One region of the Peribacillus sp. Bi134 genome, then DNA from elsewhere that is predicted to be linked to it. Evidence: riboswitches for the same ligand, from Rfam matches in the RefSeq annotation. Region 1 holds a riboswitch; each other region holds the start of a gene.
The links. Region 1 has a riboswitch for cyclic di-AMP ahead of LQ188_RS18765 (TrkH family potassium uptake protein). Riboswitches for the same ligand answer to the same signal wherever they lie in the genome.
Positions count from the first base shown of each region.

Region 2: it holds a riboswitch for cyclic di-AMP, as region 1 does, so the genes downstream of both, LQ188_RS21005 (APC family permease) here and LQ188_RS18765 (TrkH family potassium uptake protein) in region 1, are expected to answer to the same signal.
Region 3: it holds a riboswitch for cyclic di-AMP, as region 1 does, so the genes downstream of both, LQ188_RS26130 (cation:dicarboxylase symporter family transporter) here and LQ188_RS18765 (TrkH family potassium uptake protein) in region 1, are expected to answer to the same signal.

Region 1 is NZ_CAKKLN010000008.1:76,564-87,656, reverse strand. It holds gene LQ188_RS18795 (pentapeptide repeat-containing protein) at 186-905, opposite strand; gene LQ188_RS18790 (PadR family transcriptional regulator) at 922-1,251, opposite strand; gene LQ188_RS18785 (class I SAM-dependent methyltransferase) at 1,472-2,092, shown strand; gene LQ188_RS18780 (class I SAM-dependent methyltransferase) at 2,470-3,174, shown strand; gene LQ188_RS18775 (STAS domain-containing protein) at 3,533-4,366, shown strand; gene LQ188_RS18770 (TrkA family potassium uptake protein) at 4,508-5,164, opposite strand; gene LQ188_RS18765 (TrkH family potassium uptake protein) at 5,188-6,513, opposite strand; cyclic di-AMP (ydaO/yuaA leader) riboswitch at 6,666-6,808, opposite strand; gene LQ188_RS18760 (hypothetical protein) at 7,140-7,331, shown strand; gene LQ188_RS18755 (TetR/AcrR family transcriptional regulator) at 7,544-8,143, opposite strand; gene LQ188_RS18750 (ABC transporter ATP-binding protein) at 8,261-8,986, shown strand; gene LQ188_RS18745 (ABC transporter permease) at 8,983-9,999, shown strand; gene LQ188_RS18740 (VanZ family protein) at 10,576-11,093, shown strand, end outside.
Region 2 is NZ_CAKKLN010000009.1:146,974-158,066, forward strand. It holds gene LQ188_RS20970 (amino acid permease) at 358-1,689, opposite strand; gene LQ188_RS20975 (cytochrome P450) at 2,445-3,839, opposite strand; gene LQ188_RS20980 (hypothetical protein) at 4,036-4,176, opposite strand; gene galU (UTP--glucose-1-phosphate uridylyltransferase GalU) at 4,399-5,259, opposite strand; gene LQ188_RS20990 (DUF6044 family protein) at 5,428-7,101, shown strand; gene LQ188_RS20995 (glycosyltransferase family 2 protein) at 7,117-8,139, shown strand; gene LQ188_RS21000 (GtrA family protein) at 8,099-8,554, shown strand; cyclic di-AMP (ydaO/yuaA leader) riboswitch at 8,901-9,047, shown strand; gene LQ188_RS21005 (APC family permease) at 9,186-11,012, shown strand.
Region 3 is NZ_CAKKLN010000019.1:5,715-16,807, reverse strand. It holds gene LQ188_RS26155 (PP2C family protein-serine/threonine phosphatase) at 302-1,453, shown strand; gene murF (UDP-N-acetylmuramoyl-tripeptide--D-alanyl-D-alanine ligase) at 1,503-2,885, opposite strand; gene LQ188_RS26145 (D-alanine--D-alanine ligase) at 3,038-4,120, opposite strand; gene LQ188_RS26895 (hypothetical protein) at 4,243-4,374, opposite strand; gene LQ188_RS26140 (hypothetical protein) at 4,503-5,285, opposite strand; gene LQ188_RS26135 (class I SAM-dependent methyltransferase) at 5,500-6,243, shown strand; gene LQ188_RS26130 (cation:dicarboxylase symporter family transporter) at 6,303-7,562, opposite strand; cyclic di-AMP (ydaO/yuaA leader) riboswitch at 7,734-7,881, opposite strand; gene LQ188_RS26125 (efflux RND transporter periplasmic adaptor subunit) at 8,083-9,342, opposite strand; gene LQ188_RS26120 (hypothetical protein) at 9,357-10,019, opposite strand; gene LQ188_RS26115 (YegS/Rv2252/BmrU family lipid kinase) at 10,150-11,043, opposite strand.

The DNA.
Region 1 (11,093 bases):
CGAAAAGGTATAGTGAACACGTAAAAACCCTGTGCTAAGACGTTTCATGTCTTAGCACAGGGTTCTTGATGAATCATTCTCCCATGCTCATTCCTTTTAAAACGACTGCAGTCAGAAACACGGTCACGCAAATGATTGAGGTGGCTACTACAATCGCTATCGGTAAAGTCATCGGAAATTCCTCCTTAGATGATGGTCACGCCGCTAAGATCAACCTTTGCTCCATGTAAAAAGTTGTAAGTGAGTTTATCCATCGAAGCTCCAGTAAAGTCGATTTTCTTTAAATCGGACATCCGAAATTGAACATTGATGAGGGTGGTATCGCGGAATGATGCCTTTCTCAATGAGGAGCCTTCGAAAATGGTTTGTTTGAAAGTTTCCCCATCAAATATAAGACCAGATAAATTGCAGCTTTTAAAATGGGTTTTATTATAAATGCTGTTCTTGAAAGTTACGCCTTTTAAATTTGCATTTTTAAATAAGGTGCCAGTTAAATTGGTGTTTTCAAAGGTGCAATGATCTAAGTTACTGTTTTTAAATGTGCTGTTCGTCAGGTCGGAATGGCTGAAGTCAGAACGGCTTAAATCGCAGGAATTAAACTTGCCATCATGCACCGAAACCGAGCGGAAGTCGGAATCCAATAGGCGATGCCTGGAATAGTCCATGTTTATCGCCTGCTCAAGCACATTGTATTGTAGATTGAGTGAATCCATTAGCTCTGATACTTCCCCAATCGAATCCACAGTCAGCTTATAAGCTTCCTGCTCACTGGCACCATTCCTTCTGTGGTCATTGTACTTTTCCAGTAAGTTTTGCAGCAGTTCTTCTTCCAATTCCTTTGCAGTTTTTGCACTTTTGTACGGGGCAAAAATGCTATGAACATGTGCATTCAGTTTATCAATCACATTTCATCTTCCTTTCTTAGAGGAGGCGCTCAAGTATTCGCTTGGCCTGCTCCCAGTCATTTTTATTTTGGGTATATGTGTCTTCCCCGATCGGGGTGATTTTGTAATATTTCCTTCTTCCGCCTTGTGTGGCATCTCCCCAATAAGAGATGATGCATCCGTCCTTCTCCAGCCTTTTTAGGCTGGAATACATCGTCGCTTCCTTAATTTCATATTGTTCATTGGAATTCGTATATATCAATTTGCTGATTTCATAACCATATTTATCGCCACTTTGCAGGAGTTTTAGAATCATCGTATCTACATGTCCGCGAAGCAAGTCAGAGGATAGTTGTCGTTGAACCAAATCCTCACCTCCTTTGGTATATCTTATAGTGTATTACTATGACAGTCAAGGTAATTTGGTTACTATGGATTATGCAGGTTTGGAGGGTTTATGAAAAGTAACATGCCCGTTTTCGTGAATCACTGCGTCGCAAACTTTTTTACTAATTTTCTTGAGATAATATCCGCTTGGAAGGGATTTATCATGCTTCATAGAAGTAGTATGTAAGGGGGCGGGGATGTTGAATAATTCGTGGAATAAAGTGATTTATAAATTTTGGTCGCCAATTTATGACAAAATCTTCAACTCTCAGCTCTTTTTAGATGCCAGGAAAAGAATGTTTGAAGAGATGCATTTTCATGAAAATGCAAAGGTTCTGTTTGTGGGCGTAGGTACGGGGGCCGATTTGGAGCTGATCAAGAACCTTGACCTTGAAATAACGGCGATAGACCTGTCAGCCGATATGCTAAAAAATGCGAAGGGGAAATTTGATGATGCATCGATCAATTTCCTCGAGATGGATGCACAGCATATGGAATTCGATAATGAATCGTTTGACTATATAGTGGGAAGTTTGGTTCTTTCGGTCGTACCTGATGCCAATGAATGCCTTCGGGAAATGATCAGGGTTTTAAAAGGCGAGGGGAAAATAATACTATTCGATAAGTTTATTTCTAAAGATGAAGTGCTTTCACTACCCAAAAAGCTTCTGAGGCCCATCATTCGATTTTTAGGAACGGATATTGGCTTGAGGTTTGAAGACTTGTTCAGTAGGCATGTTAAGAATATGAAAATTGAAGAAGATCGACCGATCATGCTGAATGGAATGTATAGAAAGATAATCATCAGTAAACGGATGTGACAAGCGGAGAGATGTTTCAGAATGGATTGGGAGTCGGATTCTAAGACATCTGGATACATCATAGAGCTGAGTTTTGTTGTTTGGAAGCTAAACCTGATTTACTGAATAATATTTGACATGCTTATATAAAACCCATGTCCTTTCTAACATGGATAATGAGCCGATAATCGGGTTATTAAGTGAGAATGTATCATACTATAAGAACATATTTTGAACACATCTTTGATACCTTTAAATTCAGTGACCATCATATAAACAACAGTGTCCAATAGTGTTTGAACGTCCTTTGTCACGCATTTTTGATGAAGCTGTTACATAGGCACTGGCCGAAATCAGTATAATTAAATGGTGGAATACAATGGGAAGAGGTGATGGTTTTGTCCGAGACGATAACAACCCATGAAGATCTATTGAATATGCTCGACTCGTTATTGCGTGAGCCAACTGGATTCTGGAATGGTTTTTATGAAGACCGCTCAAAGGGGGTACCCTTTTTCGGAAATCTCCCTGATGAAAATTTGGTTACATATTTTGATTGTGGGTTAATCCGGCCGGGAAAGGTTCTTGAGCTTGGATGCGGACCTGGAAGAAATGCCATTTACCTTGCTCAAAAGGGCTTTACCGTTGATGCGGTGGACCTTTCGAAGGAAGCCCTTGAATGGGGAAAAGAACGAGCGTCAGATAAAAATGTCCATGTGAACTTCATTCAAAGGAATATATTTGATTTGGACATTGAGGAAGGGCAATATGACTTCGTCTTTGATTCAGGTTGTTTTCACCATATTGCTCCACATAGAAGGATCAATTATTTGGACATGGTGAAAAAGGCGTTAAGGCCTAAGGGATTGTATTCGATTACCTGTTTTGTCGAGGGCGGCATATTGGGTGGTGCCGATATTTCAGATTGGGAAGTATATAGGCAAAGAAGCCTTAAAGGCGGATTAGGTTTTACGGAAGAAAAACTCAGAAAGATCTTCAAGGATTTTGAAGTGGTGGAAATACGGAAGATGAGGAAAATGGAAAAATCGGATCAAACCTTTGGGGTTCAAGGTTTATGGACGGCCTTATTTATGAAAAAGTAATTATAAAGTCAAAATGGGGGTTAAAAGGAGGATCTGGAATCAGGTCCTTTTTTTGTTATAAGAAAAGGGATAATTTGTTAACAATATTTTAAAATGGTAAACTATAACAATAGATAAACCAGAATAGTAGATGAAGGTTTTACTGAATTTTTTTTTGAAAAACAGTGGTTGTATGGTTTCAAAAACAGCTGGGAAGGTATATGGAAAGAGGGGCCATTGGGTTTTTAGATCATAAGAATTTTTAAGTATGGAAGAGGTTTTCTTCGATGCTTACTTTGTTGATAATTTTTCAATACCCTGACAATGCTGATTTCAGGGTAAGATTCAACTGCTTTTTATAAAAAACTAGGAGGAGTTTATGCACAGAAATAAAGAATTATATTCCTTTTTATTGGGTGTGGCAGCACAATTGACTGAGGAATGGTACGCAACATTGAATAAAAACGATAAGGCGGGGGTTTACAGCTCACCCGATCCCAATGTGATTAAAAAACTTAAGCAGCAAAATAATGAATTCCATTTACGTTTCTTTCAGGTCTTTGATACAGAGGAGAGGGAATTCTTTGAGCAGCTTGGTGAGTGGATTGAAGATATCGGTCAGGATGAGCAGCATTTAAACACACCCATCTATTTTATATTGAGGGAGTTTTCTCGAACGCAAGAGCAATACCTGGATTATGTTGACCGGTTTGTGGGATTGCAAGGAGAAAACTATACGCAGGCGGAAATAAATTCCTGGTATCGGATAGTGGTGAAGGTGTTCAGCGAAGTGATGGAGAAGTTTACGGAAGCGAATCATAGGTATGCCAATAAAATCATGAAAGCCCAACAGGCAACGATCGATGAATTGAGCACTCCCATCATTTCACTTAAAGATAGTACGGCGTTACTTCCCCTGATAGGCGATATTGATACGGCGAGGGGCATGTCCTTGCTTGAAAACACCTTACAAAAGTGCGCTGAAAAAAATGTCACCAGGCTTTTCATTGACCTCTCGGGCGTTCATGCAATTGATAGTGCATCCGCCCACCAGTTGTCACAATTGATTGAATCCTTACATTTGATCGGAATTCAAACAACCCTTTCAGGACTTCGGCCGGAAATAGCCATGACTGCCGTTAAGCTTCAACTGCCTTTTGATAAAGTGACGATAAAGTCCACTCTTGCCCAAGCGATCAGTACGATAAAATAATACATACATATCCAGGGCATGGGAATACTCGTTATAAATTTCATCGAGAAGACCTCCATATGGCGATCTTCTCGTATGTATAATGCTTGCATTCAAAAATAAGGTATCAGGCTCAATGAAGAAAGAGCTGGCACCTGCCAGTTATTCAATATTGGCAAAGAAGGCTAGATCTTCTTTATTGCCAACCAATAAAAGCATATCTTTTTCATGGATATCCTGATCCGGTGAGGGTGCTATGATAATTTCCCCATTACTCACGATGGCAATGACGCTGATATTATATTTTGCCCGTAAATCAAGCTCCCTGAGGCTTTTTCCCTTCATGCTCATGGGGAGGATGATTTCCTCGATATTATATTCTTTTGAGAGCTCTATATAGTTCAGCATGTTAGGGGAAAGAAGCTGATTCGCGACCCGTTCCCCCATATCCCTCTCAGGATAGATGACCCAGTCGGCACCTACTTTTGTGAGCACCTGACCGTGATTTTTATTAAGTGCTTTGGCAATGACCTTTTTGATCCCAAGCTCTTTTAAAAGCAAGGTAGTTAAAATGCTCGATTGCATGTCATTTCCGATGGCTACGATGACACAATCGAAATTACGGATTCCGATTGCTTTCAATGTCTCTTCTTCGGTCGTATCCGCCATGACTGCATGGGTAACGTTCAGTTCCGCATTCTCGACTCTTTCCTCGTTCACATCAATACCCAAAACCTCTTGGCCTGCCGTATATAATCTATGGGCCACACTGGTTCCAAATCTGCCTAAACCTATCACGGCGTATTGTCGTTTTCCCATCTTTTACGCTCCTTCATTCATTATTAACCAATCATGATTTTCCCTTTTGGACGTCGGAATGGATCTGGCTTGCGCCTCATGGCGATAGCAAAGGCAAAAGTCAAAGGACCAACACGTCCTGCAAACATCGTGAAAATGATGAGCATCCGGCCGACCGGTGATAATTCCGGGGTCAAACCCATTGAAAGTCCCACGGTGGCGAAAGCTGAAGTGGCTTCGAACAAAATCATCAAAAAGTCAGTTCCGCTTTCAGTGATGGTCAGCAGAATGGAGATGATTGAAACCATGAATACGCCAATGAATGTAACGGATAATGCTTTAAAAATCGTTTCATTCACAATGCGGTGACGGAATAATACCACATCACCCTTTCCTTTAATCTGTGACCAAACGGTACCGACAAGCGTCGCCAATGTAGTCGTTTTAATCCCGCCGCCAGTCGATCCGGGTGATGCCCCGACGAACATCAGAAAAATGATGAGCAGTAATGTTGGTTGAGTTAAATCAGGGATATTCAGCGTATTGGAGCCTGCCGTCCTTGGTGATACCGATTGAAATAATGATGACAGCGTTTTACCCATGAAAGATAAAGGCTGCAATGTCTTGGCATTGCCGAACTCGAATAGAAAGATTAAAATTGCTCCGGCAATCGTAAGGGTTAAGCTAGTCGCTAGAACGATCTTCGTATGTACTGATAAACGATGGGTATTCCGATATTCATATAGTTCATTCATTACGATAAAACCTATTCCTCCAAACGTGATGAGGAAGGCGACGGTAAGGGTTACGAATGGATCCGATACATATGGGGTCAAACTCCTGAATTCCCCCATTAAATCGAAGCCGGCATTATTGAAATTCGAGATGGAATGAAAAACCCCGTAATAGACCGCTTTAACGATTGGCATGTCAAAAGAAAAGCGAATCGATAAAATAAGGGCACCAATGCCTTCAATGATGGCTGTGAAAACCAAAAGCCGTTTCACTAATCTGACTACACCTGCCATGGATAGATTATTTAAGGACTCCTGCAAGAGTAACCTGCCTTTTAAAGAAATCTTTTTGCCTAAAAGGAAAAAGATAAACGTCGCAAATGTCATGAACCCTAAGCCGCCTACCTGAATCAGTGTTAAGATGACCAACTCACCAAAAGTGGTGAAGGTCGATCCCGTATCCACAACGACCAGTCCTGTTACACATGTAGCGGAAGTCGAGGTGAATAAAGCATCCAGAAAAGAAAGACCATGGCCATTTTCTGTGGAAATCGGCAGGGTCAATAAATAGGCCCCGATAAGTATCAGGATGGCAAAGCCAAGTACAAGTATTTTTGGCGGATCCAATTTTGTCATTCTCAAATGATCATCCCTACTGTATGACTTTTAATCATCAATCTGCTTTTCGAATCTTTTTAAAGGCATAATAAAAAGACCTGCGAAAACATCGAATAGCTGTATTGCCACAAAAAGCGTGCAAAAAAAGCTCCCGAAATAGGCGGTCTTATGACCTCCTTCGCTTTAGCCGACGAAGTTAGCTGACGGGTAGGATGGCGAAAGAGCTGATCTCATCCCTTCTGCAAGGCAGAATTAACCCCAAATGATTGGGTCCTCCGTACTCAATTTCCATGAGTTTTGGCCGAAATGCATTAAATTGATAAACGTATTCTACTCCCATCATTTAGCAGTTGTAAACCCCTAAATCGTAAAAAAATATTTCTTTAACAAAACTGAAAATTTACGTTTTATTTACATTTAGAAAACGTATTGACAAATATTAGTTAGCACATTATGATAGGTTCGATTAATCCAATTATGATAACCGGCATCGATGTACTTTATTCAATAATTTCAAGCAGAACATGCGGTGCCAATCAAAATTTTCTAACATATATTTTATGTTTCTTTTGTAAATGATAAAGAAAAAAGCATTGCATTTGTATTTAAAGATTCAAGACATTTTATTAAAAAGGCGGGCAATTATGGAGAAGACGTTCAATAGATATGTTATTAATGCTACAGGCAAGGGTGGCCAGACATATTTAACACAATGCCAGGATAAAGATGCACTAAGGAAATGGATAGCCGATCATGAGGATCAAATCATCATGGATGAGTTAAGGATAACGGATAAGAAAAAGAATCCGTTCTTAAAATTGTTTTCCCTAAGGTAAATCAACTGCATCCAACATTCATTAGCGGTATTCAATTATTTATTCCCTGTGTTCTATCCGGAATGCTGAGCGAAAAATCCATATCTTGTTTTGCTTTGAAACTCATTTATTATAATGAGTTTTTTTGCGTTGGTTATTTAGAGGCAAAAGCGAAGGAAAAAATGTAATCCGATTTAAAGGCATGTTGATGGAACCTGCCTTTAATGAATCGTTCATTGGATGAATGTGCGCAATTGGCTGATGAAGTTCAAGATTTGAAAATGGATTTTCGCCATTTGTTCCGCCGTTTGTTCTTCACAATTCTCTAGCCACTCCTGAATCACCCCTAAAATCGCCGATGTCAGGAATGCGTGCATATACATGCGGAATGCTTCATCTTTAGCTGCTGGATGCAGGCTGATCAAACGCTCCAACAGTATTTCACCGAATACTCGCTTTATTTTTTTGGCAAAAGAGGGATCGCCCTGATCACCAAGAATGGCCCTTAATGCGTTGGCATGTTCACTGATGAATTGAAAAATAGCTACGAAAGGCGGGTAAAGTTGCTGTTGATGAAGAGCCAAAAAAGCTTCTTTCGGCAAAATGGCAGTAATGCGGGTTTGAAGTTCATTTAACAATTCCTGCTGTAAGTGATCCATCAATTCATATTTATCTGTGTAATGCAAATAGAATGTGCCCCGATTAATGTTGGCACGCTCTGCAATTTTCTTCACTGATACATGTGAGAACCCCTCTGCTTCAACAAGTGCAATAAAATGATGTTGTATCTGCTTTTTCGTCTTTTGTACCATATCCTCATGAATCGATGCCATGGAATGTCTCCTTTACTAAACATTTTTCCAAATGTGTTGATTGTATTAGTACGAATGCTACCTTAGAATGATGATACACTCAACACCGTGTTAATTAAAGAGGGAGGATGTGTGTGCATGAAAAATGCGATTTCCATTGATGGAATTGCTAAGGGTTTTCAGCAGAAGAAGGTCATTCAGCCATTAAGCCTGAATATTGAAAAAAACGGAATTTTTGGCTTATTAGGTCCATCCGGATGCGGAAAGACCACCTTGATTAAAATGATTGTCGGATTGATTAAGCCTGATGCGGGTAAAGTCACGGTTCTGAATCATGAAGTGCCAAATGAAGCACTGTTAATGGATGTCGGCTATATGGCACAGTCCGATGCTTTATATACAGAACTGACGGGAGCTGAAAATCTCGAATTTTTTGCGAAACTATACCGTTTTTCGAAAAAGGAACGAAGGGAACGCATTCAATATGCAGCTGAAATCGTACAGCTGACGAATGTTTTGAACGTTCGGGTTGCGCATTATTCCGGGGGAATGAAACGCCGTCTGTCACTGGCGGTTGCACTCATCCAAAATCCGGAGATTCTCATTTTGGATGAACCGACAGTAGGAATAGACCCTTTGCTGAAACAATCGATTTGGGAGGAACTTGAGCGTTTAAGAAATGAAGATGATAAGACGATCATCATCACGACGCATGTGATGGATGAAGCGGAACGATGCGATAAACTGGCGATGCTGCGTGAAGGTGAAATCATCGCGGCAGGAACCCCTGCTGCTTTAAAAACACAATTTGCCGTGGAAACGCTTGATGATGTTTTTTTAAGGATTGGAGGCGGCTTAAAATGAGAATTGCCTCTCTTGTTACTCGAATTACTCAGCAGATGCGCCGGGATCGAAGGACGCTTGCTTTATTCTTCCTAGCTCCTTTGCTCATTTTAACGCTCATGTATTTTATTTTCGATACAGAAGCAAGTGATTTGAAAATCGTTGTTACAGGCAGTGATGAAACGATCGTTAAAGCATTGAAAAAAGCGGATTTTCAAGTGTCGGCTGCTGAGGAATTCTCACAGGAAAAGATGATTGAAAAGAATACGGATGGCTGGCTGCATGTTGAAAATGGGAAAATTAATCTCACACTTTTGAACGACGAACCGACCCGGGCAAAAGCCGTTCAAATGCAAATGATGCAAGGCTTGCAAGGGAATGAAAAAAACACTCCTTCAATTGAGGAGAAATATGTTTACGGAGATGCCAACACAAAGGGTTTTGATACCTTCAGTCCGATGCTCGTCAGCTTTTTCGTTTTCTTCTTTGTATTTTTAATAGCGGGGATTGCGCTTTTGAAGGAGCGTACAAGTGGTACTTTGGAACGGCTGCTTGCCACCCCGATTAAAAGATACGAAATCGTAGCGGGCTATGTGATCGGATATGGCTTATTTGCTCTAATTCAAACAATAATTGTCGTACTATATGCTGTCAATGTATTGGATATCGTCCTTGTTGGCTCCATTTGGCTCGTTTTACTGACGAATATACTGGTCGCGCTCGTTGCATTATCGCTTGGTACATTGCTATCGAGTTTCGCGACATCTGAATTCCAAATGGTACAATTCATTCCGCTGGTCATCGTGCCTCAAGTCTTCTTTACAGGGATTTTCCCATTGGATGGCATGTCAGACTGGCTCCAAAAAATCGGCAAGATCATGCCCCTCTATTACGCTTCTGATGCCATGAACGGCATTATGTACAAAGGCTTCACGTTCAATGAGATTTCAATGGATCTGCTCATTCTCCTGGCCTTTGCCGTCGTCTTTATCACCATCAATATCATTAGTTTAAAAAAATACCGAGCACTATGAAATCAACAACTTAACAAAAGAAGCCGGATTCCTGGAAAGTGAGGAAGCGGCTTTTTGTTTTACTGGAAGAAGATCGAATTATTCCACACAACAGTCGAATTATCCGAGTAAGGTCGAATAAACCCGCACATCGGTCGAATTATCTGTATGTAGGTCGAATAAACCCACACATCGGTCGAATTATCCGGAGTAAGGTCGAATAAATCCGCACATCGGTCGAGTTATCCGGGCGTAGGTCGAATAAACCCACACATCGGTCGAATTATCCGGAGTAAGGTCGAATAAATCCGCACATCGGTCGAATTATCCGGATGTAGGTCGAATAAACCCACACATCGGTCGAATTATCCGGATGTAGGTCGAATAAACCCACACATCGGTCGGATTATCCGGATGTAGGTCGAATAAACCCACACATCGAATGAATTATCGGGGATGAAGGACGAAATATCCTTCCGATAGGTTGATTCATTCTAAAAAGCTTCCCTTTGAAGTAGTTTGTTGACGGGCTGTTAAAGTTGTCCTAGGATATAAGGATATGAATTGATTTGGAAAGAAATAGAAAGGGGGAGTTATATGTCTCTAAAATCGGTCATGCTTTCCCTTTTGCTGTCGCAAGCAATGTTTTTGTGCGGTTTACCTTTTTTTCTTCAGCTTCTATTATATTTGAATCCTTTGGTAATCATGGTTGTCTGGTGTTGTATACTTCTTTTCGTTTCGTTTGCGGTTCTTTATTTTCGAGGTGAAACGGTCAGAATTCCGCGCTCTTTATGGCAGTCAGCATTGTTTAGTTACAGTTTATCATTATTGGTTTTGCTGTTCTTTCGGCCGGAAGGGCAGGTATATTCGTATAATTTGATTCCTTTTTCTACGATTCTTTCATATTTATCGAACGAAATGAACTGGCTTGTGTCATTTTATAACCTTAGCGCCAATGTAGGGCTGTTCATTCCATTCGGCCTGTATTTGTTGTCAAGGGAAGGGAAAGAGCCCTCAGCTAAAAGGAAATTTCTATATCCATTACTTTCGATTTCAGTCATCGAAATCTGTCAGTTTGTTTTTCGGCGCGGAAGTTTGGATGTCGATGACCTGAT
Region 2 (11,093 bases), on a different contig from region 1:
AAATTTGTTTCCTTTTATTCTTCAGAAAAAAATTTCAGAAATCCGCTCCCTTTCAGCCGACTGCTTGCCATGCCTCATCAAAGCAAGCATCTAGCGGGGTCTCGACTAGCCAGTTATTCAAAATTCTTCAATCCAAGTGGGTTTCATCCAAAACTCGTAACCCAAGTTTGTTTAAAATCATTGTGAGGGGTGAGACCATTTCAATTGATGGAACCGCCAGTTGGTCCATAGTTTTAAAAAAACATTCCAATCGACATTCGAACTGTATTAGCACTAAAAAGACTGAAGGCAAACTCGACTTTCTTCGAGTTTGCCTTCAGTCTGAAATCCCCATTAAAGTCAGGGGGGATAATATTTCTATTTTTTTTGTTTGACAATAAAGGAAAGAAGGATAAATATCACTAACGTGACAAGACATACTGTGGTCCCAATGATGTTTTGCTTATTAAAGATAAATGCCAAAAAGATAATGCTTAATGCCGTGATGGCTAATATAGTTGTATATGGGTACCATTTTACCCGGAAACCTGGTTTGCCAATGTATTGCTTACGCAGCTTCAATTGCGCGGAACAAATACTGATCCATAATAATAAAACTGTGAATCCAGGAATGGCCATAAGGTAGCTTAAAATCAGGTCGGGGTACAAATAGGATAAAAACACACCAGCCAATATGCATAATGTAGTTAAAAATATACCATTAAGCGGGATACCCTTTTTTGTTGTTTTTAAAAATGCCTTAGGCGCTTCCCCATTATGGGAAAGAGTGAACAGTATCCTTGAAGTAGCGTATATACCTGAATTTGCAGCTGATAAGACAGCGGTTAAAAGAACGAAATTCATGATATCGGCGGCTCCGGGAAGACCCGATAAGCTGAAAACCTGAACGAAAGGACTTACTTCAGTGCTTACTTGGTTCCAAGGTATTACCCCGCAAATAATAAATATCGGCAAGACATAGAAAAGAATCACCCGCCATACTGTTCCTTTAATGATTTTTGGTATGACTCGCTGACTATCTTTTGTTTCCGTAACGGCTACACCAATTAATTCTGCGCCACCATATGAAAACATTACCACTAAAAGTGCACTTAACATTCCGTCAATTCCTTTTGGGAAAAAACCACCATGTTCCGTGTAATTAGAAAATGAAGCAGTACTAGGAAAAAGTCCTAGCATGATCAAAGCTCCTAAAATAATAAAGGCAATCAAGGTTATTATTTTAATTCCTGCGAACCAAAATTCGAGTTCTCCATAGTATTTTACTTGAAACAAATTAATTCCTATAATTACTGAGGCGCAAAGTATACTTAACAGCCATAATGGTATTGTAGGAAACCAATATTGTAGAAAGCTTCCGGCTGCGACTATCTCTACAATGATCACGATAATCCAGTTAAACCAATAGAGCCATCCGACAATGAAGGATAGTTGAAACCCAAAAGCTTTATTAATGAGATGCTGTACGTTCAAATTAGGAAAAGCGGTTGCCATCTCTCCTAATGCGGCCATTACAATAAATAACAATAGCCCCCCTATTAAATAGGCTATTACAACACTTGGACCTGCCATATTTAATGTATCGGAACTCCCCTTAAAAATCCCTGTTCCTATCATTCCGGCTAGAGCAATGAACTGGACATGCCTCGGCAATAGGCCCTTTTTTAAATCTTGATGAGTCTTCTCCATTTTATTCATGCCTTTCCTTTTAATAAAATAGTCTATAAGTAAAACTAGGAAGTTCTTCTGCTATTGAACGCTTTCACGTACTAAAGTACTATATTAATATATCATGAATCGGAAAAATGTCAATTTAGGCATGTGAACTGGAATAGATTCCCAATCAGCAAAACAGGAATAGTTTTTATTATCTAAAAGTATTTGGATTTTATGAAATAAATCAAAGGAAAAATTAACAAATCGGCGTAAGGCACTATATTGAAATAAATACATATTGTAAAGAGAGAAAAATAATTCTGTTTAATCGCAGTATTTCTGACATTTTGTTGGTAGTGAATAAGATGATGTAATCAGTTCAAGTCCTTCCATAAATATGTCAGGTTGTGATGGCGGTTTTGGATTTGGGGTTATGGAACATACTGCTGAATAACAAAAAACCGACCATTCAAGGTCGGTTTTTCTTTTAATATAAGGTACGAAGCGGGAGAAGCTAACGAGACTATCCGTTTTCATTTAAAAAGGGGAGAAGGGGCGGCTGTAGGTGTTCGGTTTCTTGTATCGGGTCAATTTCGCTTAGAAATTCCAAATAACCGGAATATACCTGCGAGGCCATCCCTAAATAGTGCAATTCAGTGTGAATGATTCCCTTCCGTGGTGAATGGAGCATATACATTTTTTCATCCCTCCTTTCCAAAAGAATAGGCAAGCCTGTTATAGGCGGTAATCGAACCAATGAAATGTTATGTTTATATGAGATTTTCACTTTAAAAATTGGATGCGCCAGGTTCGAAGGCTTCTGAATCTCTTTCTTCTATCACCATGCGCAGTCCACTCTTAGGTCTGAGTGTAAGGGATGGAAGGGGGGTTACTTCATGATGATCATGTGCAAGCTTTATCCTATACCGCTTTGCAATGCAGGCCAGGACAAACACCGCTTCCATCATCGCAAAATGATTGCCGATACAAACCCGCGGCCCTCCGCCAAACGGAAAGTAAGCGAACGCAGGCAGGCTTTTCATGAAGTTGTTTTCAAATCTTTCAGGAATAAATGATTCCGGTTGATCAAAATGCTCTGGATCATGCTGCATCACATAAGAACTTATTAGAATCATATCGCCTTTTTTAAAGCGATATCCTCCTATTACGACATCCTCCGTCACATCACGGGATAGGATATACAGTGGCGGGTACAGGCGAAGTGTTTCATGAATGATATTTTGAGTGTATGGTAATTTCATGAAGTCTTCAGGCTTGGGTGTCCGGTGACCGATTATGCTATTCACTTCACTGAAAAGCTTGGCTTGAATTTCTGGATGCTTCGAAATTGCGTACAGTGCCCAGGAAAGAGCATTTGCTGTCGTTTCATGACCGGCAAGGAAAATAGTCATCAATTCATCACGGACCTGATGGCTTGTCATACCCAATCCGTCGTCGGCATCACGTGCGTCCATCAGGATCCCAAGCATGTCTTCATGTTTTACTGTGTCGTTCTTCCGTTTTTCAATAATGCCGTAAATCACTTTATCAAGTCTTTGTATCGCCTTTTTATATTCACGATTGATTTTGGTAGGTACCCATAATGGCATACGGAAAATCTTTCTCATCCTTTTGACTGTAATTCTCAAAGCGGTTTCCAGCGGTTTTCCAACAATTTCATACCCATCCTTGAATTCCATGCTGAACATCGTCTTGCTGATTATCCCGAGAGTGATGTCCATCATATCCTTCGTTATGATCCGTTCTTCATCATGTTGCCAAGTTGATATATAATCCATTGTGGTATCAATCATATCCTTGGCGTATTGGCTAATATGATTCTTTTTGAAAGAGGGTTGGATAAGCCTTCTCTGTCGCATATGAAAGTCTTTTTCGCTTGTAAGCAAACCTTCACCGATAAGCGGTTTTAAAACATTGAAGTCCTTGGATTTGATGAAGGATTTTTGTTTTGTTACGAGTATTTGTTTTATTAAATCAGGATTTAAAACGTGATAAACATTTTGGAATGGGCCCAAACGGAATTTAGCGACTTCTCCATATTCCTTGGCCAATCGGGTCAGAAAACCAATGGGATCTGCTTGAAACTCCTTTGTATGTCCGGAAATCACCCTTCCTTTTGGAACCTTTGGAGAAGTGCGGAAGACATCATCAGCGTGGCTCAATGTGGTTTTTCCCCTTTCTTTAAAATAATTACATGTAATCATTCTATGAGGATCAGTTAAATTGGTTTGGACAAGTCTTTAAAGAAAGGGCGGATAATTCTATGGAAGTAATAAGGTTATATAAGAAGCCATAAAAAAACTCTGGCTGAATAGAGCCAGAGTTTTTCATGAAGCTTTAGATTTGATGATGTGGGATTTACCTTCTTTCTTCATCGTCCCTATGTTGGAAGCGATCATTTTTTTCTTTAATGGGCCCGCCAAATTCTGCATTGATTTCCTTTACCACTTGATCTAGGAATTCATCTGATATTATTGGATTATTAGTTTTTTTATGCATGTACAATCCTTTCTGGATATCGTTGTTTGGATAAATAATGAAGTATACGTTATCAACATAACCTCACTTTTAATAAATTATTCTTTCTTTGTCCAACATTTTCACTTGCATTTACATTTCACGGAAGCATTTATAAAAGACTGTTATATCTAGTTTAGTGATGATGGTATGTGGAAATAGCCCAATCACCTCTAGGTAATTGGGCGTGGGTTATATACTTGATTAAGGGAACAGCTGCCTTAAATATGTTATTAGCTGATCACGAAGTTCAGGTCGTTTCATGGCGAAATCTATTGAAGCCTGAAGGAAGCCGAATTTATCGCCGACGTCATATCGATTTCCTTCGATGATATACGAATATAATGGTTCCTTTTCTAACAAAAGGTCTAAAGCTTCGGTAAGCTGGATCTCCCCCTTCCGGTCGGGCTGTACGGTTTCAAGGATTTCAAAAATCTCAGGTGATAAAATATATCGGCCAATAATCGCCTGTGTTGATGGTGCATCCTCCACTTTTGGCTTTTCCACTAAGTTTCTTACCAGAAATAAATCCTCATATCGTTCTTGGAAATTTACGATCCCATACTTGGAGACATCGGCAGGTGACACTTCCTTACATCCGATAATGCTCGCTTGAACCTTGTTATACCGTTCCATCAACTGCTTCAAAGCTGGAACCTGGCTATCCACGATATCATCCCCTAACAGGACGGCAAAAGGTTCGTTTCCGATAAAAGTTTTGGCACATAATACTGCATGCCCGAGACCTAATGGTTCCTTTTGTCTTACATAGTGGATATCCACCATGTTGGAAATGTTCTCCACGATCTTAAGCAGCTCATTTTGACCTTTCATTTGCAGAAGCATTTCCAGTTCAATGGATTTATCGAAATGATCTTCAATGGCACGTTTGTTTTTACCCGTAACGATGATAATATCTGTAATCCCTGATTGAACCGCTTCCTCGATAATATATTGAATGGTCGGCTTATCGACAATCGGCAGCATTTCCTTTGGTTGAGCTTTCGTAGCAGGTAAAAATCGTGTTCCTAAACCGGCTGCTGGAATCACCGCTTTCTTTATCATAGCCCAGCCCCTTTTTAAGGTACTTTTATATGCTTTTAGTTCTACCCTTCATTTTATGTAGCCATTGGTTGACCTATATCAAAATAGGTTAAAATAAATTCCTGAAAAAGAATAGATTTACCTTTGAAGCAAATATTATGGATATATGAATTTGGTCAAGAGGTGTATATGTTGCCAATTGAAAAACAAGAGAGAACACAAATCCTTTTTGCCTTACTCGTCATTGTTTTATATCTTTCTCCTTTATTCATCCTTGGAGAAAATGCGCATATTCGCGTACATGATAATTTGGACTCCAACATTGCCTGGTATAAAGTCCTATCAGAAAGCGGTGAGTTATTCGGTGCGATAGATGCCAAAATTCCCCAAATCATGAATGGTCTGCCCCGAAATGCCTTTGGCAGTGAGTTCAGTATTATCGTGTGGCTTTACGCACTTTTTCCGACAATGGTTGCATATGCAATAAGCCAGGCATTAACAAGATTTATTGCATTCTTTGGTATGTATATCTTATTAAAGAAACATTTGGTTACAGGAAGCCAATCAGGTTGGATCAGGGTTGGAACATCCTTGGCCTTTGCCCTTACCCCATTTTGGCCGTCGGGAATGCTCAGTACACTTGGGATGCCGCTTGCACTTTGGGCTTTTTTGAATATTCGCAGCAAGGACCATTCGTGGAAGAATTATTTGGTCCTTACACTTTTGCCGCTTTATTCAAGCATCGTGCTTGGTTTTTTCTTTTTCCTTGTTGCAATGGGCTTTCTTTGGTTAATGGATGTGATCAGGAGAAAAGGGTGGAATATAACGTTTCTTCTTTCGATCGTGTATATGACCTTCATTTTTGGTTTGGTGGAGTACCGTTTGGTGTCTTCATTCATTTTTGATTCGGAGCCAAATAGCAGAGATGAATATTTTCACGCAAGGCTGCCGCTCGATTGGGTCATCAAGCTTACTTTCAAAAATTTCGTTCTTGGACATACGCATGTCATGACTGTACATGCGCTTATTATCCTGCCGATTACAGTCTTTGCCCTTTATATCATTCTGACCAAAAAACTGTGGCGACAGGAAAAGGTATATGTATTTTTATTCGGCTTGAACTTTATACTCTCAGCATGGTACGCATTCTGGTTTTATAAAGGCTGGGTTCCTTTGACTGAAAGGTTTCACACCCTGGATACCTTTAATTTTGCCAGATTTCACTTTTTAAGGCCGATGGTGATTTATTTGGGCTTTGCCCTCGCGATAAAAATCATTTGGGAACACAGCGATTATGCTAAGAAAACCCTTTCCATTTTCATCGCCGTCCAAATTATGATCTTAATGGGCTTCAATGAAGAAATCACTTACAATAAAAAACCATCTTTTAAAGAGTTCTATTCAGAAAGCCTTTTCCAGGAAATAAAAGATCATATTGACCTTCCACAGGAAGAGTATCGTGTTGCTAGCATAGGGCTGCATCCTGCAATCGCACAATTTAATGGATTTTACACGCTCGATAGCTATAACAATTTCTATCCGCTTTCTTACAAACATCAATTTCGTCAAATAATTGAAAACGAATTGGCTAAGAATAAAAACATCAGAATCTACTTTGATGAATGGGGAGGACGTTGTTACCTATTTACCGATGAGCTTGGGAAGCATTATATGTTCAAGAAAGGCTCGAAGAAAGAGCTGGAAAATTTGGATCTTAATATGGATGCCTTTAAAGGATTAGGTGGCAAATATATATTTTCTGCCATCCCAATCAACAACGCGAAGGAGAATGGATTGGTGCTAGATGGGGTTTTCACAAAGAAAGGAAGCAAATGGAAAATTCATTTATACAGAGTCATGTGAAAAGGGGGGAATAGAATGAATTCACCGATAGTAACGATTGTTGTACCTTGTTATAACGAAGAAAGCGTTTTGCAGGATACCATTTCCCAGCTTTGTGGATTGATGAGGGGATTAGTCGAAGAAAACGTTGTTTCTGGTCAAAGTAAAGTCCTGCTGGTTGATGATGGAAGCAAAGATCAAACTTGGAAGATCATTTATAAGGAAACGATCAATAATGAATTGGTTCGCGGGCTAAAGCTTTCCCGGAATGCAGGACATCAAAATGCACTCCTGGCAGGATTGTTTACAGCCAAGGAAGCCTCGGATTGTGTGATTTCCATTGATGCAGATTTACAGGATGATATTCAAGTCATCCCTGAATTCATTCGGAAATTCAATGAAGGATGTGAAATCGTATATGGTGTCCGCCAGAAAAGGGACCTTGATTCATTTTTTAAACGAACATCTGCAACTGGTTTTTATAAATTGATGAACAAGATGGGGGTTAACCTTGTCTATAATCATGCCGATTTCAGGCTGATGAGCAGAAGGGCGATCGCGGAGTTGGAACGATTTGATGAAACGAATCTCTTTTTAAGGGGGATTGTCCCGCTTATTGGGTTTAAGACGGATTCTGTTTATTATGACCGAAAAGAAAGATTGGCTGGGGAAACGAAATATCCATTTAAGAAGATGGTTGCTTTTGCGCTTGATGGCATTACTTCCTTTTCAGTTACACCGATCCGGCTTGTATTATGGCTAGGATGTCTTTCCTTTTTCATTAGCTTACTCTTTGGGTCTTACTTTTTATGGTTAAAGTTTTATGGGCAGACCGAAACTGGTTGGACCTCATTAATCACCTCCATATGGTTGATCGGCGGACTGCAGTTGATTGCTGTCGGCTTGATAGGGGAATATATCGGAAAAATCTATAATGAATCCAAACGCCGGCCTAAATATATTGTTGATCTTGATTTATTTAATCCGCTCGATTTAAAAAAACGGGAGCAACTAGACAATGAACGGAACAGTATTGAAAAACTATCTAAAACACACTAACTCCTTTATCCGCTTTTTATTGGTTGGAATAGTCAATACAGCGGTTGGACTTTCCATCATGCTTTTTCTTATGAATGTTCTTGAATTATCATACTGGGTCTCCACCTTTTTCGGCAATGGAACGGGAGCTGTAACGAGTTTTCTTTTGAACAGGACTTTTACCTTTAAAAGTGATATAGAATGGCGGCGAGGAGTTGCCCGTTTCTTTTGCGTCATCCTTATTTGTTATTCCGCCGCTTATTCTATAGGCCAAGCCATTGCGGAATCACTGGAAGGATCCGTCCATTTATCCATACAACAAAATTTGGCTGTTCTCATAGGAACAATCTTTTATACCGTGCTTAACTATATTGGCCAGAAATACTTTGTCTTTAAAAAAAGCAATCTGAGACCAATTCAAGAAGGAAGGAACTAATTAGGTGAATCAGTGGAATAGTGCCCCTATTGGACGGGAATAAAAGCGGAATTTGATATTTAATGCAAGTTTACCCTTTTAATGACGATCCGAGCTGGGGCAGATCTGGTTAATTCATCGCATTCTTCATGAAGGTGATTTTTTTCCTTTTCGGACCACCTTTTGTTAATTGGCCCCTGGATTTTGACCTTTACTTACCTCCTTTCCTACCTTCGAATCATGTCATTGCATGACTTATGTTATATAAGCCAAGAACAAAACCTCACTTACAAAGAATTATTTATTTTTGAGCAAAATTTTCATTTACATTTCCATTTCACGGGAGTATGATAATCAACAGTTTCATATTTCTAAATCGCTTAAACCTTATGGTGCGGGGGACCCGTTATTGGGATTGTTTACAATCCAGGGGGTGAATCCTTTTTAAAAAGGTAGGGCTACTCTTAGGTCCGAATCCGACAGCTAACCTCGTAAGCGTTATATGAGAAGGAAGGTGGAGCTTGTTAGACAAAAAAATTGATGTCTACAGGTCTATTTAGCTATGACTTGTAGGCATTTTTGTGTTTCGTCTAGTTTTTTGCTACAGCTGGGTAACATAAACTTATAAATTAACTATGGTGGTGAAATCTTGATGTTATCTTCTATAAAGAGGTTCTTGATTGGGAGACCTTTAAAGTCAAATGCACTTGGTGAACAAAAGCTTAACAAAACAAAGGCTTTGGCGATATTATCTTCTGATGCTTTGTCTTCGGTTGCATATGGGCCGGAGCAAATATTGATCGTCCTGATCACGGTCGGTGCTGCAGCATTCTGGTATTCCATCCCTATCGCGATCGGAGTATTGATCCTCTTAACTGCTTTGATTTTGTCTTATAGACAAATCATTTTCGCTTATCCGCATGGCGGGGGGGCCTATGTGGTTTCAAAAAACAATTTAGGAGTCAATCCAGGGTTGATAGCTGGAGGATCTTTATTGGTAGATTATATATTAACTGTGGCTGTAAGTGTCTCTGCAGGTACGGATGCAATCACGTCCGCTTTTCCTGGCCTGCATTCCTATAATGTCGTCATTGCCATCATATTCGTGATTCTACTTACAATCCTGAACCTTCGGGGGGTTACGGAGTCAGCCTCTGTTTTGGCCTATCCGGTGTACCTATTCGTTTTAGCCTTGTTCATCTTGATCGGTGTTGGAATTTACAAGATTTTAACAGGAGGAGTTTCACCTGAATTGCACACATCAATCGGGACTCCGGTAGCGGGCATCAGTTTATTTATACTGCTAAGAGCATTTGCATCAGGAAGCTCCGCCTTGACAGGAGTAGAAGCAATTTCCAATGCAATCCCGAACTTTAAAGATCCAGCCCCGAATAATGCTGCGAAAACTTTAATAGCGATGGGTTCATTGCTAGCTGTATTATTTTCGGGAATCGTATTTTTAGCCTATTATTTAAGCATTGTTCCCAGCGCAGAGGTAACGGTCGTCTCCCAGATTGCTGAAGAGATCTTTGGACGGAATTTCATGTATTTCTTCATTCAAGGTACGACTGCCCTGATCTTGATACTTGCGGCCAATACTGGCTATTCGGCTTTCCCTCTGCTTGCGGTAAATCTTGCGAAGGATAAATTCATACCAAGGGCGTTTACGATCAGAGGGGACCGATTAGGGTATTCCAATGGAATCATCATACTGGGACTTGCATCCATCATCTTGATTGTCGCATTTGAAGGACATACTGAAAATCTCATTCCGCTTTATGCGGTAGGGGTATTCATTCCATTTACGTTGTCCCAGACTGGCATGATCGTTAAATGGGTTCGCGAAAAGCCAAAAGGCTGGATGATGAAATTAACCATAAATTCAATTGGTGCCATAATTAGCTTTATCGTCACGATGATATTCTTTTTAACCAAATTTACTCAGGTTTGGCCTGTTTTGATTTTTTTACCTATCATCATTTTAATTTTTCATCGGATTAAAAAGCATTATGAAGCAGTTGGTGACCAACTAAGGATTACAACATGCGAGCCGATCTTACCAATTGAAGGAAATATCATTATCGTACCTGTGGCAGGTATAACTCATGTGGTTGAGAACTCTTTAAATTATGCAAAATCGCTCTCAGCAAATCAGGTCATTGCCGTTTATGTTGCTTTTGAAAGAGAAGATGAAAAGAAATTCGGAGAAAAGTGGAAAAAGTGGCAGCCGGATGTCAGGCTCGTTACACTGAATTCTTATTATAGAAGTATCATTCAGCCACTAACTAAATTTGTGGATACAGTTGAACATAAGGCGAGTGAATCCAATTATAAAGTTACGGTGGTCATCCCCCAATTCATTCCGAAGAAGGGCTGGCACAATATACTTCATAATCAATCAAGTTTACTGATTCGCGCCTACTTACTTTATAAAAGAAATGTGGTTGTTACGACAGTGCCATATCATTTGAAGAAATAAGTTCCATATCTATAACTGGAAGCAAACCTGCATAAGGTTTGCTTTTTTTATAATCTTATAAAAAAAGACAGCAGTACAGCT
Region 3 (11,093 bases), on a different contig from region 1:
GCATTCCGGCCTCTAGTCGACTTACTGTATCCATTTAAATTTTCACAAAACGATCATCCATTTATATATGATATGTGTTTAAATCAAATAGTTTCAACAAACAAGGATTAGTTTTAATGATAAACACCCTTCCACGGTTCCCCACGTTTGAAAAAGAAAGGACTTATCATGAATTACCATTGAATTTACAGGTATATGGAAGCATCTGATTTTTGAAAATTCCATCTTTTTGCTTAAAAATTATAGCAAATGAGTATAAATGCAGTATGATTGACCTATCAACAAAATAACGGGGGGTTATATGAACATATTCACAATAGATGTTCCTTTATGTAAGGATATTGGTCGAATCTTAAAGAAAATGAACAAGAAAGTCACCTTTTTGGAGGATCCACTCAATCAAAGTCATCTATTCAAGAATTCAACAGACATGATGAAATCATTATTCATTCTACCTTTACACCTATCAAAAGACTCTTGGCAGCAAACTTCTTTGTACGCTTTGGCTGAATCTCACGAAATCCCTATCTTATTCATTTACAAACGCACTTCAGGAATGGAGACCCCTCAGACCTTACCGGAAAATACCTTTTATGAAACCATGGCGGTCCCTGCCGATTCAGTGGAAGTCCGAATTAAATTAAAGTCACTCCGAAACATCAGCATGCAGCTGTTTTCGGCAAAAATGAAGGGGCAAGAGCTTGAAATGATACACCAAAAATCAGCAAGGAGCCTGAGAATCGCAAAGGGCATTCAACTTTCAGGTTTACCTTTGTCGATCAATAATGAAGATATAGAGGTCAAAGGCCTTTCCCAGCCTTCAAGTGAACTGTCAGGGGATTTATTTTACTGGACGGAGGTTGATGACAGGATATACGGCTTCATAATGATCGATGTATTGGAAGAGGGCATTCATACAGCACTTATAAACATGTCCCTACGCACATTGATCCCCGACCTTATCAAACGTGTAAAAGACCCCATTTTCATAACAAAGGAACTGGATAATCTAATGCGGGATTTATTTCAAGGAGTTAATCGGGAAAACAAAAACAAGGCTCGCATTACTGCCTTCATCGCATACGTGAATACAAAGGATCGGCTCATCGAATATGTGAATTACGGTCTTCCTTCAGCTTTTTTGTATTCCCCATGCACCAACCAAATTCTCAATTTGAACGAAGGGGCCACCCCAAACGGACCGATTCCCGAATTGCCCATTAAAAAAATAGTCTTTCAGTATGAGCCAGGAAGCCGTTTCATCATCTATACAGATGGACTCTCTAAAACGCCCCTACCTTCCGCCATTGACCGATCTGACCATATCGAAAGGGAATTCATCGAAAATGTCCATCTCGATACACAAGACCTCCTTCAGGAGCTATTGGTCTCAAGGATGAGGCATTCAGTCATCAACGACGACATCTGCATTATTGCCGGGACACTTTTTTAAGCACGATAAAAGGGCCGTTTCAAAAAAGAAACGGCCTTATCCATGTTTTTTATTTTTGCAGAGCTTGAACGACTTCCTCCAGCTTCATGCCCCTGGAAGCTTTAACAAGTATGATGTCATTTTCCTGTGTGGACGATTTCAGTTCCTCTATAAGCTTCTGCTTATCTTGAAAAGGACGAACCTGCTCCGATGAAAACGCCTTGCTCGCTCCCTTGGCAATAAACTCGGCTAAAGGACCATATGTGAAGATCTTATCGATCCGCTCACTGGAAATCAATTCACCAATTTTCAAATGAAAGTCTTTTTCCTGTGGCCCTAACTCCAACATGTCTCCCAATACAAGTATCTTTTTTTCGAATCCAGATAAGCCCTCAACCAACTCCACCGCTGCCTTAACTGAAGTTGGGCTGGCATTATACGCATCATTGATGATTTTCTGCCCTTTCGCGCCCTCGACCAATTCCATCCTCATATTCGTTAATTGAATGGTCGACAGACCTTTACGGATCGCTGAATCATCCACATTGAATTCTTTAGCAACCAAGATTGCTGCCAACGCATTAAGAACATTATGATTGCCTAAAACGGGTATCTCATAATTGGTTTCCTTATCACCGCTTGCGATTGTAAACGTGGTACTGTCTGCACCTTGGCTAATGGTCTGTGGATATAAATCATTTTGTTCCGTGCGTCCAAAAGATATTACGTTTAAATCAGGAAAATCCTTTTTGATACGATCGCGGAGCAATGGTTCATCACCATGGTATATCAGCGTTCCATCTTTCGCCAAACCTTCGACAATTTCCAACTTCGCATTCGCGATTTCCTCGCGTGATCCTAAATCCAATAAGTGTGATTCACCGATATTGGTAATGATCGCTACATCAGGCTTTGCCATTTTGGATAAGAACTCGATTTCACCGCGGCTGCTCATTCCCATTTCCAACACAGCCGCTTCAGTATCCTCCGCCATGGAAAGCACTGTTAGTGGCAAACCTAAATGATTATTGAAGTTTCCACTTGTTTTATGAACTTTATAGGTAGTGGCCAGCAGCGCAGCCGTCATATCTTTCGTAGTCGTCTTACCGTTGCTGCCTGTTATCCCAATGACTTTTATATTCAACTGCTGACGGTAAGAACGCGCCAATTGCTGAAGTGCTTTCTCGGTATTTTCGACAATGATTATCGGTAAATCATCAGGAGGATTCGGAACATCCCTTTGCCAAAAAGAAGCCGCAGCTCCTTGCTCTAAAGCTTGCTTGACATACTGATGGCCGTCAACCTGCTCACCCTTAAGCGGAATGAACAAACATCCTTCCTTAACCGTTCTTGAATCGATGGTGACCCCATTAATCCCTTCGGACTGGAATGGACTGATATCATTCAATCCATCTGCCATTTCATGTACTTGTTTTAACGTTCTCTTTATCATTTTGTTCCTCCTACATTCATCGGACCGTTAATCGCTCTCCATTAACCAAACGAAGCAGAAACCAGTTTAAATCGCACCGGTTCCTGCTGATTGGAATCCATCAAATCAATGCTTGATGGATTGTGGAGTTTACTGATACATTACCTGCATGATCAAACTGTATATTTGATTTGTTGTTTTTCCTGATGACGTTCCAAGGCAAGTTTCACGAGTTTTTCAATTAAAGCTGGATAGTCGACACCTGTGTGCTTCCACAATAACGGAAACATGCTGAAAGGAGTAAACCCAGGCATTGTATTCACTTCATTAATATAGATTTGCCCCTCATTCGTTAAGAAGAAATCAGCGCGAACCAATCCAGAGCAATCCAATGACTTAAAGGCAGTAATGGCCATTTCGGATAAAGCCACATACTCGCTTTCCGTTATCTCCGCTGGAATGACCATTGCAGAATTACCGTCAACGTATTTTGCTGAATAATCATAGAAGGCAAAATCTTTCTTAGGGATGATTTCGCCTGCCACCGAACAAGACGGTTCATCATTACCAAGTATTCCAAACTCGAGTTCACGAGCTACGACCCCTTCTTCAATGATGATTTTCCGATCGAATTGGAAAGCTTCCGCTACAGCTCTTTCCAGTTCATCAGCATCATCACATTTGCTGATACCGACACTGGAGCCTAAATTGGCAGGTTTGACAAAACAAGGGTAACCCAATTCATCCGCTACCTTTTTAATGGCACTTTCAGTATTCTTCTCCCATTCAGAACGAATGAACCAAGTGTATTTGACTTGAGGAAGTCCCGCCTGGGCAAAAATGTTTTTCATGATGACCTTATCCATTCCTGCTGATGAAGCCAAAACGCCATTCCCTACATAAGGAAGGTTCAATAGTTCCAGCATCCCTTGCACGGTCCCATCTTCTCCATTCGGTCCGTGAAGCAATGGGAAAATCACGTCATACCCTGTTGATTCACTATTTTCATCAGTTGAATGTGCCTGCAAGGCAAGAGGCGAGCTAGATTTATCCGATGTAAATGTCAAAGCCTCCACACTCTCGGCAGGTCCTGTTAACTTCGGTCCATTAATCCATGAACCCTCTTTTGTTATGTAAATCGGATATATATCAAACTTTGCTAAATCGAGAGCTTTAATGACCGCTAAAGCCGTCTGCATAGAAACCTCATGCTCCGCAGATTTTCCACCATAAAGCAAACCAAGTTTAGTTTTCATGAGTTATTACCCTCCAATATTCTTTTAACCATGTTCATTGTATCACTTTACACTAAAATGGTTAAAGCGAAACTTCCATATTGGCGCTTTTCCAATGATGGTTAGTTGAGCCAATCGGGCATTTACAGGCTGTTGACCCACCACATTTCTTTTTCATTACAATTGCCGCCGCTTCCCTTACAGCCTGTTAATGCGGGGTAAAGCGAAACTTCCATCATTGGCGCTTTTCCAATGATTACTATTAGGCGGAACACAGGTTAAAACCGCCACACCCTGCGCGCCGCCCTCTCTTATCTTTTATGCATGAGATGGTAAGTCTTACACCTGAAAAATTTCAAGAGTGTCAAATAATCCAAGCCACGAACCTCGGAAGTTGGGATAATCAGGAGAATGATGTATTTTTAATAACGCTTTCCCATACCCTTTCTTTTCGATTGAAGGTAATAAAGGCATCTGGCTCCTTAATATCTCTATCTGAAAAGTCATCATGCATTTCATCCATGTTTAAATAATCCCCTACAACCCATGCCGGTATCTCAATCTTTGTTCTTGTATACTTAACATGCCGAAAGGAAAAAACGAGCCCCTCTGCCAGAATATGAGCCAAGGAAGCAATGATTTCTGCCGGAATCGCCGTCAGCTCTCTTTTCTTTCTGATTCCAAGCCAAGTCCTCTCTACTTTTAAAAGCTCCAGCTTTAGCGGAATCAGGCTTCCTAACATCATATAATATGTCGAAAGAGAACGAAAATAAATTTTATTGAACCAGCCATCATCCTGGGCAAGGTACACAAATTGATTATTCAATTTACGGAAAAATGGAGGATCCAGATGAGTTTTTGCATGCCCTAAATATAATAGTTCCGCTATTTCCCTTCCATCCAATTCATCCAACCCTTCTCTTTCTTCAAAATCGATCCAACAGAAATCTCCATATGCCCGGACATTTTCTTTAACGAGCTTCGCAATATCTTCAGATGAAGCACTCTCTAGCAGGACATTCAAATTGTATTCCCCGCCATTGAATTCATGTTTCAATAATAAGATGGAATCCAACGTATATGGCAGCGAATAGACGAATTCACGAAAATTGAGTCCATTAAAAAGGACAAACCGTTCAGAAGCCTGCATATACATATATAAGATATCATTGCTATCATTCTTCATAACCTGACCCCCTCCGAGCTCTTAATCAATAATATTATTTTACCAAACTTTTGGGTTTTCACGTAAGTTATATAACCCCCAATATTAATCATCATCAGCACCATGTGAATAATGCGAAACATGTACTCCATATTAACCCAAATGTTAAGGGACACACTCGACTAGCTCAAAGTATCCATATTATAGTAAGAATGAAGGATTGGAGGATTAAATCATGGATAAAATTGAAAAAGGTTTTATCATTAATTCTTTTCATGGAGCCGTTTCCGTCTATGCTGATGCAACTAAAAAAATAGGTCTGTGGCAATCAGAGAAATATGCATTCGAAAAATATTTAAATCAGGAAGATGCAATCCTTGATATCGGTTGCGGTACAGGAAGGACCACCTTCGCACTATATAAAAAAGGATTTCAAAATCTAACGGGAATCGACCTGACTCCTGCCATGCTTTATGAAGCCGAAAAAATAGCCCATGAATATAACCTGGACATACCCTTTATCCTTGGCGATGCAACCGACCTCCCTTTCAACGACTCATCATTCGATAAAGCAATCTTCGCTTTTAATGGTTTAATGCAAATTCCCCAGCGAAAAAACCGCACATTGGCTTTAAAAGAAATCAACCGTATTTTAAAACCTAAAGGGCTCTTCATTTTCACAACACATGACCGTGATAAAAACGAAAATTACCTGAACTTCTGGGAGCAAGAGGAAATGATTTGGTGTGTTGGTAAACAAGATGAGAGGCTTTATGAACTCGGGGATATTTTCACATCCGGAAAGACGCTTCAAGAAGATACTTACCTACATATCCCAACTAAACTTGAAGTACTTGAATGCCTGGAAGAAGCACGGTTCAAAGTTATCGAAAGCTTTTATCGAAGTGAATTATTCCATGAAAATGATGATGTCATCGCTTTCTCTTCCGATTGCCGCTTCTGGATCGTCCAAAAGTAAGGAAGCGCATTTTAATTCAAAAAAAATCCAGAGTGACATTTCACTCTGGATTTTTTGTATTAAGAAACTTGTTCTAATTCTTTTTTGGAAGGCGGGTTGAATTGACCTTCCCATTTAGAGATAACGATTGCCGCAAGTGAATTACCGATAACGTTTACTACTGTACGTCCCATATCAAGAATACGGTCAATACCGGCAATGAATGCTAGACCTTCAACAGGAATACCGACAGTTCCCAATGTCGCTAAAAGAACTACGAAAGATACACCTGGTACACCCGCAATCCCTTTGGATGTGATCATTAACACTAGCATTAGCGTAATTTGCTCATACATGCTTAAATCGATTCCGTACATTTGAGCGATGAAGATAGCTGCTAACGCTTGGTATAATGTAGAACCATCAAGGTTAAAAGAATATCCAGTCGGAATAACAAATGTAGCAATATGTTTCGGACATCCCGCTTTTTCCATTTTTTCCATGATCTTAGGAAGAACCGCTTCTGAACTTGCAGTAGAGAAAGCAAGAATCAATTCTTCTTTTAGAAGTTTAATCAACGTAAAGATATTGAATCCGACAAATTTCGCAATAAGACCAAGAATGACTATTACAAAGAAAATCATTGTTCCGTAAACAGAAAGCGCTAACTTTCCTAACGGAATTAAAGATTCCAAACCGAATTTGGAGATCGTCACACCGATTAGTGCAAATACACCGATAGGAGCGAATTTCATGACCATGTTAGTTAGGTAGAACATTCCTTCAGCTACACCTTGGAAGAAACGGAATACTGGTTTACCCTTTTCACCGATGGCCGCAATACTAAGTCCAAACAACACGGAGAAGAAAATGATCGCTAGCATATCGCCTTCTACCATGGCTTTAACTGGATTGGATGGCACAATGTGAACGATTGTATCTACGAACGATTCATGTTGCTTAGTTTCTGCTGTATCAACATAGGTAGAAATATCAGTTTGTTCTAGCTTGTCCATATTTACACCAACACCAGGCTGGATGATATTCGCTGAAATTAAACCAACAGCAATCGCTATCATAGTTACTACAACAAAGTATGATATTGATTTAGCTCCAAGTTTACCTACTGATTTTAAATCGCCTACACCTGCAACTGCAACGATAAGACTTGACACAATGATTGGTACTACAATCATTTTAATCATTCGTAGGAAAATGTCTCCGAATGGCTGTAAAAAGTTTTGGGCCGTCTCACTACCATAAAAAATGGCACCAACGATAATCCCTAAAATTAAACCAATGAAAATTTGGCTAGCTAAACTTAATTTGAATTTCTTCATTTACTTTCCTCACCTTCCATAAAGTCTTTGATGCAAAAACATTTTTGTCTCGGTAAGGGAAACAAGATACTAATAAAAGAAAGTAATTTTTCTTTTTTGAAAAACTCTGTCTTTACGCCGAAAAAAAAGACACTTCATGTGTCGATTTCTTATTGGCGTGAATATTCACACATGTTCCCTTAAAGACGCTGACGAGGTTAGCTGTCGGGTTAGGAATTGGAAACACAAATGCCCTTTCATTTCTGAATTCACCCCTAGCGGATAAAATCCACAAAAATGGGTCCCCCGTTCTTGGAATAAGATTAAGCGAGTTAACTTATAATAAAATATTATACTAAAAATGATAATCTGTAAATATTTATTCGCATTAGTTCTAGAAAAAATCTTTAAATATGTCTGAATATTCTGCATTAGAGACTATTGTATCTATAATTACTCTTCCCGATTTTTAATAATATAAGTTATATTGATATATAATTAATCACTAATTTGACATCACCTCTCTTGATGAAAGAAGCGGTTATTTTTCCAATACGCCAAGTAACAGATATCTTACTTTTTCCCTAGAGGTGAATTTTTTATAAGTTGCTGCCTTCACTTTTCCAAATTGGATTGGGGTAATGAAATAAGAATGGTTCTTCGACACATCCGGCTCCATTAGAATGACGTCACCTACCGACGGTCCGTTTATGATTTCTTGCTTCCCTTCAGCCTTAAGCCCTTTTGTAATGTAATGTTTATCCACATAGCCATTTTTAGTCAATTTGTAAATATAAGGCTGTTTATGGTTTTTTATGGCTTCTATAGGAATTGAGGGTACACCGGCTTTCTCATTGGTTATTACAGTAAGATTCACTTTGGATCCCACCAACAAAGCTTCCGTTTCTTCACCTTCCGGTTCGATTAGTGCCTGAAATGGAAATCTGTTATCCTTTTTTAATGACGGCTCTTCAGCGGGATAGGAATGGATGCGACCTATCGTCCCTTTCAATGCCTTTTTTGAATCAGAGGAACTTGCTTTTATAGTCATGCCCACTTCAGCCTTTTTCATTTCCTCTTCAGAGAAATCCCCTTCAATTGCCATATTTGTTGAAACGATGGATATAATGGGATTACTCAGGTTTTTATTGATATTTTTAACTACACCATCAGCCTCACTCGTTGACACGATCGCACTGGACTGCTCCTCAATTGAAGTTATTTTAGCTTCAAGCATTTTCACTTTTTCATTCAAGCTGTTTTTTTCCAGTTCCTGCTTGTACATTTCTTGCTCAATGTTACTTTTAATAAGATCTGAGGAACTTGTTGTTATATCAATTTTCAAGTTTTTTTCCACCGATTCATCAATGGTTGCTTTTTCAGGATTACTGGTCATGGTCCCTTGATAGGACCTCAACTTCCCTATGTATTCCTCAATACCTGCAATTTCTCCCTCAGCTGCCGTTTTCTCCGCTTCCAAGTTCGCTTTAAGAGCATCAAGTTCGGTCGTCGTATACTCAAACAACGAGGAGCCAGCCGTAATCTCATCGCCTTCTTTAACAAGGAATTTCTTAAAATCATTTTTCTTGGTGTCAAAATAGATATCATACTCTTCTACAGGTTTAATTACCCCATTTGTTTGAATAGTATCCGTAATTGTATCTTTTTTTACCTTAGTCCAGTTTTCAACGAAAACAGTTCGTTCCACTTTGCTTTCTTTTTTTTCAATAAGGTATAAGTTAACGGTTATTAAGACTATCGACGCAATGGAGACCGCTGCAATTTTCCATTTCCCGCTCATTCATTTCACCCGCCTTATACAAATACGCCTACTTGGATGTATGCTAAAAAGGCTTTAACAAACCATGTGGCCAGATAGAATAGAACAATCATTAAAAGGACCAAATAACTATTTCGTTCTGAAAACTGCTTTAAATAAAAATATTGCAGAGCAATAATAAGAAATTGAAAAATGGTGATTCCGCTGAAAAAGTGAATGAAATAATCATTTCTGAGAAAATACTGACTGATGATCCCCAATGAAAATGGATTGGCATCGCTGCCTATATCCATTAATACGAATAGAGGAATCAGTAATGTTTTTTCCACTAATTGCAAAACAAAAAGAATCATTTGAACGATGACTAATTTTATATATGGGATATCAGTAACGATCCAAAAGAATAGAGCTGATAAAAATATGTATATGGAAGGGTCGATTATGCCTGTTATTATGTTGCCGCTCATAATCAGCAGCTTTGCTGCTTCGAATTCACCGGCACTCATTTTCGTGATTTCTTTGGAGAATGATTCTGAACCAATGCCAAAATATCCCCCAATGGCGAATACTATAAGACTAAGAAAATATAAAAATAGTAATTTCAATCCAAGCTTTGTGACTGCCTCTGCATTTTGAAGCTGATAACGACTCCGATGAGGCTCTAAAATGCCCTTTAACAATCTGACCTGGTACACCATATGTGGTCCTCCTGCAAAAATTGATATATCTTCATATATTTTATCTTATTTTGGAAACAATTGCAGAAATAAGGAATGAATATACAAAAAAAACACATAATCATTCCCATTCATATTTAATCCCACCATACTAATTTGGAGTTAATACTGACAAATGTCGGGCAAGGACTTTAATGCGTGCAGGGGTTCGTCTATAGTTCTCTCCATCCATATCCACATCAAGCGGCCTCTTGGTTTCAATGGTCAGGGTATCGGCATTTAAATAAGTCACCCCAGAGTCAGAGATCATATTTTGTGTCCATGAACGCTTCATCGCTATTATTTCTAAAAATGTACCAAGGCTTGCATTTTCCAAGATGGCAACGCCGAAGAGTCCATCATCCGGACTAATCATGGGAAAGGGCAATAAATTGGTGCCGATAAAACAACCATTCAAAACCAAAATCATAACCGCTTCCCCTTCGATAACATTCCCATCATATTTTAGCTTATAGGAAAAGGGAGCATTCTCGCCAATTGTCCTTATAGCACTTAATAAATATCCTATCTTACCAAACCTGCTTTTTTCCTGCTCATCAATATTGCTTGATGCATCTGAAATAAGCCCTACTCCCCAAAAATTAGAAAAATAATCGTTGTTGGCCTGCCCAATATCAATTGAACGAACTTTGCCATTCACTAATGCTTCCGCAGCTTGACGAACATTTTGAGGAATCTTTAATGTTCTGGAGAAGTCATTGCAAGTCCCTCCAGGTAAAACCCCAAACAGGGGCCGCCTCGGAAGCGGCGAAAGGCCATTTACACACTCATGTACCGTTCCATCTCCTCCTAATACGAAAACTACATCCATGTCTTCACCATATTCCAAGCAAAAACGGCATGCATCGCCCTTTTCCTTCGTTTGCAGAATGAGAAACTCATCAATATGTGGAGCTATTATCGGAAGACAACCCTCAAGATTCCTTTCGAGTTTATCATTACCGGCATTTTCATTATAAATCAGCATTCCCTTTTTCCATCGCATGATTTTCGCCCCCATATTATTGAAAGAATGGTCTTCCTCCCTTCAATTTT